3 regions of the Paraburkholderia sp. RL17-383-BIF-A genome follow, and region 1 is predicted to be linked to each of the others. Evidence: riboswitches for the same ligand, from Rfam matches in the RefSeq annotation. Region 1 holds a riboswitch; each other region holds the start of a gene.
The links. Region 1 has a riboswitch for cobalamin ahead of P0D71_RS29940 (CbtB domain-containing protein). Riboswitches for the same ligand answer to the same signal wherever they lie in the genome.
Positions count from the first base shown of each region.

Region 2: linked by a shared signal. The riboswitch ahead of cobG (precorrin-3B synthase) and the one ahead of P0D71_RS29940 (CbtB domain-containing protein) in region 1 are both predicted to bind cobalamin.
Region 3: linked by a shared signal. The riboswitch ahead of cobA (uroporphyrinogen-III C-methyltransferase) and the one ahead of P0D71_RS29940 (CbtB domain-containing protein) in region 1 are both predicted to bind cobalamin.

Region 1 covers NZ_JARESR010000035.1:77,672-82,908, reverse strand. The annotation lists gene P0D71_RS29945 (CbtA family protein) at 1,652-2,383, opposite strand; gene P0D71_RS29940 (CbtB domain-containing protein) at 2,395-2,625, opposite strand; adenosylcobalamin (AdoCbl) riboswitch at 2,628-2,780, opposite strand; gene P0D71_RS29935 (histidine phosphatase family protein) at 2,869-3,462, shown strand; gene P0D71_RS29930 (hypothetical protein) at 3,486-3,926, opposite strand; gene P0D71_RS29925 (alpha/beta hydrolase) at 4,031-5,044, opposite strand; gene P0D71_RS29920 (MFS transporter) at 5,064-5,237, opposite strand, start outside.
Region 2 covers NZ_JARESR010000018.1:124,193-129,429, reverse strand. The annotation lists gene P0D71_RS21130 (cobalt-precorrin-5B (C(1))-methyltransferase) at 1-996, opposite strand, end outside; gene cbiE (precorrin-6y C5,15-methyltransferase (decarboxylating) subunit CbiE) at 996-2,240, opposite strand; cobalamin riboswitch at 2,325-2,503, shown strand; gene cobG (precorrin-3B synthase) at 2,556-4,067, shown strand; gene P0D71_RS21115 (precorrin-8X methylmutase) at 4,060-4,686, shown strand; gene P0D71_RS21110 (precorrin-2 C(20)-methyltransferase) at 4,687-5,237, shown strand, end outside.
Region 3 covers NZ_JARESR010000008.1:6,472-11,708, forward strand. The annotation lists gene cobN (cobaltochelatase subunit CobN) at 1-563, opposite strand, end outside; gene cobW (cobalamin biosynthesis protein CobW) at 570-1,661, opposite strand; cobalamin riboswitch at 1,881-2,161, opposite strand; cobalamin riboswitch at 2,229-2,479, shown strand; gene cobA (uroporphyrinogen-III C-methyltransferase) at 2,720-3,493, shown strand; gene P0D71_RS11640 (cobalamin biosynthesis protein) at 3,490-3,897, shown strand; gene cobO (cob(I)yrinic acid a,c-diamide adenosyltransferase) at 3,945-4,547, shown strand; gene P0D71_RS11650 (cobyrinic acid a,c-diamide synthase CobB) at 4,551-5,237, shown strand, end outside.

The DNA of each region.
Region 1 (5,237 bases):
CACGATTACCGCAGAATGCGATAACTCCTAAAATCACGCTCTCCGTGCATTCACATAAACCATGGCTTGGGAATATCGACACGAGGCGTAGGAATTTATAACGACAACCGTCAGATACCGCGAACTGCAATTAGTGAAATGGCGAACGCAAGACGAATGGAGGTACAGCGTAGTCCCTCGCACCACGAACCTCGGTAGCGATTAGCATCACTCGCGAATACGTTTCGCCCCGACAGGGACATGTCACTTCTTTGCCAGTTGACGCATAGGGCTCTAGGTCCGATTTTCCTTGATAGCCACCAACTTCAGGATATAAACGCCCCATGGGCCAGTCGCCTCATGGACACGAAGCCGGCCGTAGGCTCGATTGCCCGGAATATTCGAGGCCGGTCCGCATACCCTGATTGTGTCCCGGATGAAATCATCCCTAAACTCAACGCCAAACCGGCATCCCTTCCTGCCGCCGATTCGCTCGTATGTGACATCGAAAGTTCGTGAAGACTGCGCGGTGAAGCGTGGCAGGGCCAATATGCATTGCCATACGGCGGCACACACAAGCAGTCCCATGGCTACCGAAGTTACTGTGATGTGAGCAGCGATGTTTCTCAGCGGCTCGCGAAGTCTCTTGAATGTGTAGGCCCAAAGCAGACCAAGCACCACCGAGAAATCGCCTAGATACACGTCCCGGATTACCCACACGCCAACGTGGCAGTTGACGGACAGCACTACTCCGGTGAACCACACGAGAATAGGCAGGATAAATAGGCGCAAAGGCGTTCGAGTGGAACCGTTCTCTGATTTGCTTTCCTCACTGAATGTCATTTGCTCGCTTAGCTATGCGTCAAAGCCGTATTCTTTCACCTTGCGTCGTAGGGCTATCTCACATTTGAAATGCGGGGCGGTTTATCGATGAGAGGGGCAGTGCCTTGCATCGGTACTTCGGTCAGCAGTAGCGGTGGGTAATCAGTTTGACCTCCAGTCAGCGAATACCCGCACACCTTCCAGCAAGACGCGTGGGGTTAGCGCGAGCCAGTAGCTAAAGTCCGGTACCCCGCATTCGATGGGCTCCGCCTGTCGGTTCCTCGGCGATCGCGTTCGACCGCATTCCCGCGCCCATGCGGGCGGGCTCGAATCGGCTAAGCGCAAGTGGTCTGAACCTGGCAAGTACTGTCGCGGACGTGCTGAATACCATTGGAGCGGTAATTGCGAGTGTCGCCGATGCGTTGGCCCGGTTCAGGCGCAGGTGGCGGCGCCCTGGGCAAATACGACGGCCCTCCGTTGGACTCAACCAGCCCATTAGTTCTTGACCTGACCGGCTCAGGAATAAACCTGCCCCCTGAACACCAGCGCGACTTATTTCGACCTGAACAACAACGGCTTTGCCCGACAAACCGGCTGGATTGGCGCGGGCATAGGATTGCTCTGCTTTGCCCCCGACGACCGGGCCGCGAAGCTGGGACGTCTCAATGCTGGAACTTTATCCACAGATTCTGTGCTCAAGCCTGTGGATAACCACCCCACAACAGCCCCAACTCCTTGACGCACAAACCTTCTCGCCCCCCGCGCGCAAACAGCGACGAGCCAGGCAGAGAACGCCGGGCACAACCACCGAGGCGGTTGCGCCCATCGCCTCCACCAACCATCAAGCCGACTACACCGCCGGCCGACCGCCCAACCGCATAAACGCACCGCGCTCAACGAGCGCGCCGAACAGCAGTCCAATCGTCGTCCACATGATCGCCTGCATACCCAACGCCGCCACACGGAACTTCCACAGCAGCGCCGCCGGAAAACCCTCCGGCACTTCATTGAAAGACGGCATCGACAGTTGCACCGCTGCGATAATCACGACAAACACCAACCCCGCCACAATCGAGCCATTCCACGAGCCGAGTTTCGCGGCCACACGGCGCCGCACCTTGAGCGAAAACACCATCGCGGCCAGCGAGATCGCAATCATCAGGAAGAACAGGCCCGTGCGCGTCCCGATCGTCTCCGGGTCGCCGACCGCAGGCGGGTTCGCCGGATACTTCAGGTTGGGAACGACCGCCAGCGCAATGAACGCACCGAGCGCCAGCCACGCGGACAACGCGCGTGCGCTCAATGCCCCCGCGCGCCCATACGCGTAAGCGAACACCAACGAGAACAACCCGCCAAACGCCGCGCCGTACACCGCCACCCCGGTCAACAGGCCGAGTCCTTGTTGCGTCTCGCGGCTCACCATCGCGGGTTCGGGCGCCTCGTCTTTCGCGGCATCGGCCCTTTCTTCGAATGAGATCGCCTGATTGACTTGCGGCTCGCCCGCGACCCGGGCGAAGCCGAACGTGAGCAGTCCCGCGGCGATGCCTGCCAGCATCCCGCGCACCAACAATTTACCGACCATGTCCGACTCCGTTAGTGACAGGGAAAGCCGAGCAGATGGCGACCGTCGTGCACGAACTCATGCACGTACATGCCGGGCACCAGCGATGTGGCGCCCTGTTCCGCACCCACGAAGTAAAGCGCGAGCAACAGCAGCAGCCCCCCGAACACGACCCACGGCAGCAACTCGCGCAGCGGAATCGGCGTGGGTTCAAAAACGGGCTGAGAAGCGGCCTGCGAAGCGGGATCGAAAACAGCTGTCATGATGGACATCTCCTGGGGTTACGCGCCCCGATAGTCGTTGCAGAGGAATGATGCGAAGCTCAGGTCTGGCTTTCGGCATGTGCTGCCGATTACAGTGGCGCGACCGCGCCGGGTTTTCACCGGCTTCCGTGCTTCGCAGTCCGGCTATTCTACGCGCTAAACTCCGGCACCCGGCAACGCAAAGCGGACGCACCCTTCTTGCCTACGCTCCTTTTCGGCGCAGCCTCACAGGAAATGAACAGAGTGGACATACGGCTATTACTGATCAGCCACGCATCGACCGCAGCCCAACGTGCAGGCCGTTTCCCCGCCGATGACCCGCTCGACGCCCGCGCTATCGCAGAAGCCCGCGCCCACGCCACGAACACACGTCTGGCGATCGCGGAAAGCGCGTCAGCCTATGTGAGCCCGGCCGTCTGCGCACGAGATACGGCGGCGGCCCTCGGCCTCGCCGCGTCGGTCGATGTCGCGCTGGCGGACATGAACTATGGCCATTGGCGAGGGCGGCGGCTTGCCGATCTCGAAGCCGAAGCGCCGCAAGACCTCGCCGCATGGATACGCGATCCCGACGCCGCGCCGCACGGCGGCGAGTCGTTCAGTCAGCTCGTGAAGCGGGTAGGAGAATGGCTCGTTGCGCTAGGCGGCACGCCCGACCTTGCATCGGCCGATATGTGCAACGTGGTCGCCGTCACGCACGCGCCGCTTCTCAGAGCAGCGATCGTGTATGCGCTGGGGGCATCGCCCGTGGTGTTTTCGCGCATTGAAATCGCACCGCTTTCGATGATCGAGTTGCGGCGCTCATCACGCGGCTGGTCGTGGTGGCCGGCGACGCATTAGCCGCTTTCACGCCGCAGCCCGATTCACTTACCCGACACCACCAGGCGCAACTTGTTCGAACCCGTCGGCGTTACGGTAATGTCGGTCCGCTTGCCCTTCGCGCCGAGATAAAAGTGCTGCCGTCCCGGCGAATTCTGGTCGTGTGTCGCGTCGGGCAAACACGACGCGACGTCCGCCGCGACCGCTTGCAGCGCGTCCGCATTTGAACCGGCGTCGTGATGCGGCGTCCACGTGCATTGATAGCTGCCGTGGCTCGCCGAACATTGCGCGTCGTCGCCGTAGGGTTGCGCGACGCCTTTGCCATCGTCCGGCGTCAACGACACGAGGCCGCCAGGCGCCGCCGCTACGATGCGTTTCAGTGATGCACAGGGGCTAGGCGCGTCGTCGGCATTGGCGCTGCACGGCAGCAACGCGCCGAATGATGCAGCGGCAAGCGCGGAGGCAAGCAATCGGGTTCTGTTCATGTCGGCGCGGTCCTCGAAGTGGCTTACAAGTAGCATGAAGCGAAGTAGCACGCTTCGTGCCCATGCGCGCCGAGCGCCTCACACACGCTCTCGCGCCACGCGCATCACAGACCCGCACCAAACAAAGCAGCCAGTCCTTGAGGCGATGAGAAAATCCCTTTGGCATCGTGCCCGACACCATCGATCACGAACGTCCGATGCGTCGCCAATCCTTCCGCATGCCGCGCCGCCATATAACGCGCATAAGCGAGTCCTCGCCCGAGACGGTGGCTTCCTTGCGTTTGCGCGGCGCATGAACGGTCGAGCGCCGGATGCTGCGGATCGTAATCCGCGCCGCCGAGCAGCACGGTGACGTCGCGTTGCGCGTAGCGCGCTTCGAGCGCCGCCGCGGAACCAGCGTCGCCCGACTCGCGCGCGTAAGCCGGCAAATCTTCGAGCCCGTACTTCCAGCGATTGAACGACGGGCACATCGCCCTATCGAACTCCGCGAACTCGCCAGAGGCTGTAGGTCGCAGCGCATCGAAATACACATACGACGAAGGATTCGCCACCACGTATCGCAGCACAATGCCGCGTGCGGTGAGCGGTGCCTCGCTGCGCGCGACCACCGCATAGCGCTGCACGACCTGCCCGCCGCCCGAGTGCCCGGCGACCACCACCTCGGCGAGCGACGCGAACTGCTCGCGTGATGCGAGCGTGTGCACAATGGCGTCGAGTACATCGAATGAACTGATCGGCGCGGGACCTTCGGCGTTTTCGCCGCCCATCCAGCTCGTCCAGTCCCAATGCAATGTGGACGGCGGCAACGCATGCGCTTCGACATCCGCGGTCGCGAGAAACTGCGGCACGATCAGCAGCGTATCGGCCGCGCTGCCGCCGGCAAGTGCGCACGACCGCTCGGCGAGATCAAAGTAAGTGTCGCCGTTGCGCAGGCGGCCGTGAATCAGAATCACGGCGCGTCGAACGTCGCGCGTCGGCGCCAGCCAGTCGCCATTCGCGAACACGGGCACAGTGCCGCTGCCGGCTCGCGTCGTGACGTTCAGATGCCGGCTCGCGACCACCGCCACCGGACGTTCATTCGGCGCTCGCTCGTCGTCTGTCATCAAGTACTGGGTCATGCAATACGCTCGTGGTTGATCAATGAGTGGCGGGCCTCGGCGCAGTGTCACCCGCCATACGTCCGGCACGCGTGAAGTACACCATCGCGAGCGACACAAAACCGGCAAAAATCAGGTAAAACGCGGGCGTAAGACTACTGCCTGTCACGCGCGTCAAGCCGGTAATGGTGAGCGGCGCCATGCCGCCGAACAG
Region 2 (5,237 bases), on a different contig from region 1:
GCAGACGATATCGCCGAGCGGCACCTGCTGCTCACGCGCCAATGCAACCGCCTGCTGGCTCGTATTGGCCGCACGAATCGCCGCCTGAAGCGCGGCGTCGGCGCCGTGTGCGGCCGCCCACTGCGCGAGCCGTTCAAGATCGATGCTCGAATGACGGCTATGCAGATCGAGATGCCCCGCCGCCAGCTTGCTGAGTTTGCCGAAGCCGCCGCACACGCTCAGACGCTCGACCGGGGCGCGCTTCATATGCTTGAGCACCGCACCGACGAAGTCGCCCATTTCGATCAGCGCGATATCCGGCAGACCGTAGTGCGCGCGCATCGCGTCCTCACTGGCGTTGCCGGTGCAGGCGGCGAGATGCGTGTAGCCGTTGGCGCGCGCGACGTCGATGCCCTGATGGATCGATGCGATGTACGCCGAGCACGAAAACGGCCGCACGATGCCGGTGGTGCCGAGGATCGACAGACCGCCGAGAATGCCGAGACGCGGGTTCATCGTTTTCAGCGCGAGCGCTTCGCCGCCTTCCACGCCGATCGTGACCTCGAAGCCGCCGCCATAGGCATGCTCCGCCGCGAGTTCGGCCAGATGCTCGGTCATCATTCTGCGCGGCACGGGGTTGATCGCCGGTTCGCCAACCGGCAGCGTCAGTCCCGCACGCGTCACCGTGCCGACGCCCGGCCCCGCGCGAAACGTCACGCCCGGCGTGGCGACGAGGCGCACGCGCGCGAATACGAGCGCGCCATGCGTGACGTCGGGATCGTCGCCGGCGTCCTTGATGGTGCCGGCTTCGGCGCCGCCGGCGCCATCGTCGATCAGGCGGCAGAACACCAGCGGCATCGGCACATGCTGGCCCTTGGGCAATACGATCTCCGCGACGTCGCTGGCCACGCCCGCGAGCAGCAGACGCGCCGCCGCCAGCGACGTCGCGGTGGCGCAACTGCCGGTCGTGTAGCCGCTACGCAGCGGCGCGGGTTGTTCGGGCGTTTCTTCGCGCATCAGGGTTCTTGGGGTGAGTCGGGGTTCCTCACAGCACCTCCGGCCGGCTTGGTCACATCCAGCAGCGTGATTGGCAGCGCCTGCCGCCACGTATCGAACCCGCCGAGCGGTTGCGCGTCCGCGAGCGCGATCCGCGTCAACGTGCCGCCGTGCCGCTCGCGCCATGCCGCCAGCGCCGCTTCGCCTTGCAACGTGACCGCGTTGGCGACCAGCCGGCCGCCCTCACGCAGACTGACCCAGCACGCTTCGAGCACACCCGGCACCGTCGCACCGCCGCCGATGAACACCGCATCCGGCCCCGGCAGCCCTTGCAACGCGGCAGGCGCGCGGCCCGCGACGAGTTGCAAAGTCGGCACGCCCAACGCATCGCGATTACGTTCGATGAAGCGCTGACGCTCCGCATGCCCTTCAATTGCGATCGCCCGGCACGTCGGATGCGCGCGCATCCATTCAATGCCGATCGAGCCGCTGCCCGCGCCCACGTCCCACAGCAATTCGCCGGGCGCCGGCGCGAGACGCGCGAGCGTGATCGCGCGCACATCGCGCTTGGTCAACTGGCCGTCGTGGCGAAAGGCGTCGTCGGGCAAACCGCAGGTCAGCGGCAAACGCGGCGCGCCCTCGGTGGCACGGCAGTCGAGTGCGATCAGATTCAGCGCGGCCACCTCACCCGCCGGCCATTGATCCGCACGGCCGTCGATGCGCCGCTCCAACTCGCCGCCCAGGTGTTCCAGCACGCTCATACGGGTCGCACCGAAACCGCGGGCGTTGAGCAACTCCGCGAGCGCGGCGGGCGTGCGACCGTCCGCGCTCAGCACGAACACGCGCGCGCCGTCGTGCAGATGCGCGTTCAACGTCGCCAACGGCCGGCCCACCAGCGACACCGTCGCGACGTCCTGCAACGGCCAGCCGAGGCGCGCAGCGGCCAGCGACAACGATGACGGCGCGGGCAGCACGCGCAACTCTCCTGCCGGCAACTGTCGCGCGAGCGTCGCGCCCACACCGAACAGCATCGGGTCGCCGCTCGCCAGCACGCACACTGCGCCGCCGCGCTCGGCGAGCAAAGGCGCGAGATCGAACGGACGCGGCCACGCGGCACGGCGCGCGGCGAGCCGCGCGGGCAGCATCGCCAGATGACGTTCGCCGCCGTAGACCACCGACGCTTCCAGCAAAGCACGCCGCGCGGGCCTTCCCAAACCGGCGAAACCGTCGTCGCCTATGCCCACCACCGTCAGCCACGCCGGCATGCACCCATCCTCATTCTGTGTCTTCAAATAGTCCGCTGTACCGCGCCGATCAAAGCGCCCAGCCTCGTTGTGCTGTTCGAAAAAAGGCATAATACAGCCGCCGGTGCCCTTCGGGGCCGAAGAGGGAACACAGTGCCACTGTGGCTGCCCCCGCAACTGTATGCAGCGAGTCCGCCTGCGCTCCACGCCACTGGTTCTACCGGGAAGGCAGCGGCGGCCCATGACCTGCCAGCCAGGAGACCTGCCGGCGAGACTGTTCGTGCCAACCAACATCGGGCGGGGTGTACCGATGCCGCAGCCATGCCCGCTCACGGCATGCTCGGGCCGTCGCGCGACGCTAAACCGGTGTCCGTCTTGAATCATGCTTCGCCTTCCACCATTGTCTCCAACGCGGCCGCGACGCCGCGGCCCTCGGCGTGTCCGGGGCTGCTGCGCATCGTGGCCGCCCGCGACGGCGGGCTTTGCCGCATCAAACTGCCTGGCGGCGAGTTGAGCGCAGCGCAGGCGCGCGCGCTCGCGGATGCCTGCGCACGCCACGCTGCCGGGGCAATCGAGCTGACCAATCGGGCAAATCTGCAGGTGCGTGGGGTCAAGCCGGGTGACGAAGCGGCGTTGATTGCGGCGCTCGTGGCTGCCGGGCTCGGGCCGAGGCCGTCGAGCGGCGCGGCGAAGGCACCGGACACACCAGCGGCAATCGCCGCCGACGACGTGCGCAACGTGATGATCAGCCCCGCTGCCGGACGCGACCCGTCAGCCCTGTTCGACACGCGCCCGCTGTGCGCCGATCTGCTTTCGATGCTGCAAAGCGAAACGCGTTTCGCGGCGCTGTCGCCGAAATTCGCGCTGCTGCTGGACGGCGGTGAACGGCTCGCGAGAGTGGATCATCCGCACGATGTCTGGCTGGCGGCGTCGCAGGAGCCGGACGGCGTGCGATTCGTATTCGGGCTGGCGGGTTGTCCGCCCGCGAGTGCGTGTGCGGGCTCGCCAACGCAGTACGACGATACCGGTTCGCCGGACCTTGCTGCAAAACCCGGTGCGCACAGCACGGCTGCACTGGCCGCGGTTCTGCCTTCACAGGTCCCCGCTCTGGTGCGCGCGCTGCTGTTCACCTTCCTCGAACTCGCCCCCGCCGACGCCACGCGCATGCGTCACCTACTAGCCGGCCATTGCGCCGACGCGCTCTTGCATCACGCTCAACGGTACGTCCATTTTCCGCTGACGCGAGACGCGTCGCTGGCCCACTGGCGTCGAGCCGCACCCGCCGATGCGAGCCTGCGCCTCGGCGTCCACCCTCAACGGGGGCCCGGAGCCTCGCACGTAGGCGGCCAGCCAACGCTCGGACGCCTCGACGCCGGCGCCCTGCGCGCCCTCGCCGCGCTGTCCCAGCAGCACGGTAACGGCACACTGCGTTTCACACCCTGGCAAAGCGTGCTGCTGCCCGACATCGCAACGCACGCGGTTCCCGCTGTGCTATCCGGCTTGACCACGCTCGGCCTCGCCACCGATCCCGCGCAAGCCATCACGCGCCTGATTGCCTGCGCGGGATCGAGCGGCTGTGCGAAGAGCCTCGCCGACACCAAGGCCGACGCGTTGCGCCTCGCCGCACGCCTGCCTGACGGCGTCGACGTGCATCTGAGCGGCTGCTCCCGCTCGTGCGCCACGGCGCATTGCGCGCCGTACACGCTGCTGGCGGCGGCGCCCGGCCTCTACGACCTTTATCGACGCGACGGACGGCCCGGTTTCGGCCAGTGCGTCGCGCGCCAACTGACGATCGACCAGGCCGCCGACATGTTCGAACGCCTGGCCCGGAGTAACACCGATGCTTGATTACATTCGCGACGGTCAGGAGATCTATCGCCAATCCTTCGCGACGATCCGCGCGGAGGCCGACTTGTCGCGCATTCCCGCCGACCTCGAAAAACTCGCGGTGCGCGTGATCCACGCGTGCGGCATGGTCGATGTGATCGACGATCTGGAGTTTTCCGCAGGCGCGGGCACGGCGGGCCGTGCGGCGCTCGCGCAAGGCGCGCCGATCCTGTGCGATGCCGGCATGGTCGCGCAAGGCATCACGCGCGCGCGGTTGCCGGCGAACAACGAAGTCATCTGCACGCTCACGCACTCGGACGTGCCGTCGCTCGCACGCGAACTCGGCAATACGCGCTCCGCGGCCGCGCTCGAATTGTGGCGGCCGCATCTGGCGGGTAGCGTCGTCGTGATCGGCAATGCGCCGACCGCGCTGTTTCATCTGCTCGATATGCTCGACGCGGGCGCGCCCCGGCCTGCCCTGATCCTCGGCTTCCCGGTGGGCTTTGTCGGCGCGGCCGAATCGAAAGCCATGCTCGCGGAAAACAGCCGCGGTGTGCCCTATGTGGTCGTGCACGGCCGTCGCGGCGGCAGCGCCATGGCGGCGGCCGCCGTGAACGCGCTGGCAACGGAGGTCGAATAAATGACCGTGCAAGGACGTTTGTTCGGACTTGGCGTCGGCCCCGGCGACCCGGAACTCATCACGCTGAAAGCACTGCGTTTGCTGAAGGCGGCGCCGGTGGTCGCGTACTTCGTCGCGAAGGGGAAGAAAGGCAACGCGTTCAGCATTATCGAAGCGCATTTACACGACGCGCAGCAGCATCTGCCGCTGGTTTATCCCGTCACCACGGAAGCGCTCGAACCGCCGCTTTCCTACGAAGCAATCATTGCCGATTTCTACGACACCGCCGCCGAAATCGTCGCCGCGCATCTCGACGCGGGTCGTGACGTCGCCGTGATCTGCGAAGGCGATCCGTTCTTCTACGGCTCGTACATGTATTTGCACGACCGGCTCGCGGCGCGCTACGAGAGCGAAGTCGTGCCCGGCGTGTGCTCGATGCTCGGCGGCGCGGCGGTGCTCGGTTCGCCGCTCGTGTACCGCAATCAGAGTTTGTCGGTGCTCTCGGGCGTGCTGCCCGAAGACGAGTTGCGCCGGCGTCTGGCCGATGCCGACGCCGCCGTCGTGATGAAACT
Region 3 (5,237 bases), on a different contig from region 1:
GGCGTTTCACGCCCGGGATGATAGAGCGTCGCGGCAGGCAACACGCGCGGCGGCGCAGGCTCGCGTCCCCAGCCGAAGGTGCGGTGCGCGATACAGCGCAGGAACGCCTCGGCATTCTGCGCACCGCCCTCGCGCAGATAACGCCACAGTTGATGGCACAGCTCGGCGCTTGCAGTACTGCGCGCGAGCAGGTTCGGATCTTCCTGCAAATCGCCGGAGAACATCGCGAGCGTCTGCTGCTTGCGCTCGGCGAGCGCCACCACCTGCTCGATACCGTAAGGCCAATACGCTTCGCCGCCGAGGTGATCGACCACCACCACACGCGCGTGCTGCAAGACGTCTTCGACGTAGAAATCGACCGAGGCCGGTTGCCGCAAATACGTGACGTTCGCGAGCCGCACGCTCGGGAAACCTTCACCCAGGCGCGCAATCACGCTCGCGAGCAGCGACAGCGTTGTATCGGCGGAGCTGAGCACGACGATGTCGGCGGGCTGCTGATCGATACGGATCACGCCTTGTGTATCGTCGACGAAACCGCCCGGCGTGGTGCGCAGCAGATGCATGAGCGCTTACGCCTGTTCCGTTTCGACGCTCGACGGCACGCCGAGCGCCACGTCGAACGCACGCTGCAACGCGGCCTGATCGAGATCCTCGCCAATCAGCACGAAGCGGCTCGGGCCGCTTTCGCCAGCCTGCCAGCGTCGATCGAAATAGCTGTCGAAGCGGCGGCCCACGCCCTGAATCACGAGGCGCATCGCCGCGCCCGGCAGCGCCGCGAACCCTTTGACGCGGTAGATCGTATTCGTTTCGACGAGCCCTTGCAGCGCGGCGATCACTGCTTCGCGCGAGAGCGCATTCGCCTGCACGACCACCGAATCGAATTCGTCGTGATGGTGGTCGGCGTCTTCGGCGGAACCGTGGTGATCGTGGCGCAGGTGGATCGTCTCTTCCGAGGCGGCTTCGAGCCCCAGTAACGTATGCAGATCGAGCCGGCCCATCTGCGCGCGCACGATCTTCACTTGCGGCGGAATCTCTTCGCGAATCACCAGCTCGACCGCGTTTTGCTGCGCGTCGTCGAGCAAATCGGTCTTGTTCAGAATCACCAGATCGGCGGCGGACAACTGATCTTCGAACAGTTCGTGCAACGGCGATTCGTGGTCGAGATTCGGATCGGCCTTGCGCTGTGCATCCACGGCGACCGGGTTGTCGGCGAACTGACCGCTTGCCGCAGCCGGGCCGTCCACCACGGTGACCACGGCATCCACGGTAAAGCTGCTCTTGATCTGCGGCCAGTTGAAGGCCTGCACCAGCGGCTTGGGCAACGCGAGCCCCGACGTCTCGATCAGCACGTGATCGATCTGATCGCGGCGCTCGACGAGTTTTTCCATCACCGGAAAGAACTCTTCCTGCACGGTGCAGCACAGGCACCCGTTGGCGAGTTCATACAATTGGCCTTCGGTTTCGACGCCGTTTTCATCGCAACCGATTCCGCAACCCTTGAGAATTTCCCCGTCGATACCGAGTTCGCCGAACTCGTTGACGATCACCGCGATGCGCTTGCCGCCCGCATGCTGAAGAATGTGCCGCAGCAGCGTGGTCTTGCCGCTGCCGAGAAAGCCCGTGACGATGGTGACGGGGATCTTGCGCATTTGAGTTTGCATCGTGAGGTCCATCCGTAGGAGTTGCACGTGCACGCCGGCGTGTTTTTGTGTGTCTGTCTGCGCGTCTGCGTGCATCGGCCGGGTAGCCAGGTAAGCGGCGCGTAAGCCCAGCGAGCCAGGACGACAACACAACACGGGGACGAACGACGGGTTGCCGCGACAACAGAAAAACAGGAAGCGGGAATGAGATCATGAACGCACCGCCGCATCCCCGCGGCGTTCGCCCTTCGTATTCTGGCCGGTATCCGGGCTGGCGAAAGCGCCGCTTCCCCTTCCCGGGCGAGTGATTTCTCGCCCAGTGGTGATATGCCGACGCGGCCTTGCGCGTGGACATCGAAGCCGGCTCCGTGGCGCTAAAGAACTTACCGCAGCACCACATTTCGCTTACCGTTGCGGGGGCAGCACAGGTTGACCCGATCCATGGCAGGCGGGCACCCTGTTTCCCGTTTAACTGCATGCGCACGAGCGCGCACACGAGCACCAAAGTGCGTGCGAGTGTAGGCCCGCGGCCCGGTGCCGTCAAGGAAACGCAAGCCGCAAGCGCTTATCGGGCGGGACGCCATGTGCTATCGTATGCGCGCGTTTGGTGCCCGCACATGCATTCGCGTGTGCAGTTAAACGGGAAACAGGCCGCGCTTTACGCGCTCAACCTGTGCTGTCCCCGCAACGGTAAGCGACCTGCGGCGCGGTGTCTTTCAGCTCGCGCCGCGCATGCGTTTTTTCGATGCCACTGTCCATGACATTCCAACGAATGCGGACGGGAAGGCAAAGCGCATGAGGCCGCCAGCCCGGATACCGGCCAGACGCGGAGGCGGCGAACCTCAGGGCAACATCACGCCGCCGGCCGCCGGAATCCGCGAGGGACGGATGTGAAGGCGCTGAAGCACGACGTGGCGCATCCGTTCGTCGATCCGTTCCCAAAGGGACCGTGGCGAGCCGCGCGTTTCGCCGTGCCTGAATCCGTAGCACTGCATGCCCCCAAAGTCCGTCATCCGGCGCGCCTGCGCGCTTCGCCCCTTTCCGCCCGTCACGACGTGGCGCTCGCCATGCACGTCGCGATGACCCGCGCCTGGCTGATCGGCGCCGGCCCCGGCGACGTCGAACTCATGACCCTCAAGGCGACCCGCGCATTGGCCCAAGCCGATGTGGTGCTGGTCGACGACCTGGTGAATCCCGACGTGCTGCAGTTCGCGCGCGCCGACGCGCAGGTCGTCTACGTCGGCAAACGCGGCGGCCATCCGTCCACGCCGCAGGCCGGCATCGTCGCGCAGTTGCTCGAACACGTGCGGGCCGGGCGCAGCGTCGCGCGCCTGAAAGGCGGCGATCCGTTCGTGTTCGGCCGGGGCGGCGAAGAACAGCAGGCGCTGCATGCGGCGGGCGTCGAGGTGGAGGTCATCAACGGCATTACGGCGGGCATCGCCGCGCCCGCGGCCATCGGCATTCCCGTCACGCACCGCGATCACGCTCAAGGCGTGGTATTCGTCACCGGGCACGGCGCGGGTAGCGGCGAACCCGACTGGGCCGCGCTCGTCGCTACGCGCATGACCCTCGTGATCTATATGGGCATGCGCCGGCTGCACGATATCGTCGACGCGTTGCTCGCGGCCGGCATGAGCGCCGACACGCCATGCGCGGCGATCGAATCGGCCACCCGTCCGGAGCAGCGCCATGCGCTCGCGCGGCTCGGCGAGTTCGCCGACACCGTCGCGCGTGCCGGACTCGGCTCGCCGGCGATCGTGGTGATCGGCGGTGTGGCGTCGCTCGCGCTGGCGCGCGCAGCGGCGCGGGCCGATGACGAAGCGCCTTGCGCAGACGGCGCGGCTACACAATGAAGACGCTGAGCGTGGGCATTGGTTGCCGTGCGCACAGCTCGGCCGAACAGATCGACGCGGCGGTGCGCGCCGCGCTCGGCGCGCATGCGTTCGATGAAATCGGCACCGTAGCGTCCATCGATACCAAAGCCCACGAAGCCGGCCTGCTCGAATTTTGCGCGCGTCATGCGCTGCGGCTGACATTCTTCAGCCGTGAACGGATCGCTGCGATGCCCGTGGCGGAGCCTTCGGCGGCAGCGCGTGAGCACCTCGGCGTGGATGGCGTGTGCGAGCCGTGCGCGCTGCTTGCAGCGACGGACGGACTCGGTGAATCCACCACGTCCGGAGCGCCTCGAGCACGGCTCCTCGTGCGCAAGACCGTCCATGCCGGCGTCACCGTGGCGATCGCCTCGACCACGGCCTAAGCCCAACGCGAACACCCAAACAACGACACTCAGGAACAGAACCTGCCATGAAGACCGATCCCGAATCGCATCAACGCATGACCGAGCGCCGACGCGAAGGCCACGAGAAGAAACAGGCCAACGCCACCGTCGAAAAAGGCCTGCTGATCGTCAACACCGGCACCGGCAAGGGCAAAACCACCGCCGCATTCGGCATGGCCGTACGGGTGTTGGGCCACGGCATGCGCCTTGGCGTCGTGCAGTTCATCAAGGGCGCGCTGCACACGTCGGAGCGCGACTTTCTCGGCGCGATCGCCAACTGCGATTTCGTCACGATGGGCGACGGCTACACCTGGAACACGCAGAACCGCGACGCCGATATCGCGACCGCGCGCAAAGGCTGGGACGAAGCGCGCCGCATGATCGAAAGCGGCGAGTATCAGATGGTGATCCTCGACGAGCTGAACACGGTGCTCAAGTACGAATACCTGCCGCTCGACGAAGTGCTCGCGGTGCTGAACGCGCGCGCGCCGATGCTGCACGTGGTGGTGACCGGCCGCCACGCGCCGGACGCGTTGATCGAAGCCGCCGACCTCGTCACCGAAATGCGCATCGTCAAGCATCCGTATCGCGAGCAGGGTGTGAAAGCGCAGCGCGGCGTGGAGTTCTGAGCGATGTCCGCGTCCCCCGAGGGCACCTCGGCCGGCGAGTCTTCAAAAGAGACGTCCTCCGGTGCATGCCCCGCCCTCTTCATCAGCGCGCCCGCGTCGGGTCAAGGCAAGACCACGATCACCGCGGGTCTGGCGCGCTACCATCGGCGGCTGGGGCGACGCGTGCGCGTCTTCAAGACCGGACCGGATTTTCTCGATCCGATGATTCTGGCGCGCGCAAGCGGCGCGCCCGTCCTCTCGCTCGATCTGTGGATGGTGGGCGAAGCCGCCTGCCGCAGCCTGCTCGCGCAAGCGGCCGCCGAAGCCGACCTGATCCTGATAGAAGGCGTGATGGGTTTGTTCGACGGCACGCCGAGCAGCGCCGATCTCGCCACCACGTTCCGCGTGCCCGTGCTCGCGGTGATTTCGGCGAAGGCAATGGCGCAGACCTTCGGCGCGGTGGCCTTCGGCCTCGCGCAATTCCGGCCGCAAGTGCCGTTTTACGGCGTGCTCGCCAATCGCGTCGGCTCCGCGCGACACGCGCAGATGCTCGAAGAAGCGTTGCCGCCAGGTCTGCGCTGGTGCGGGCACATTGCCGCCAGCGATGAAATCGCCTTACCCGACCGTCATCTCGGCTTGCACCAGGCGGACGAAATCGACGATCTCAATGCGCGCCTGGATCACGCCGCCGATACGCTCGGCCGCACCGCG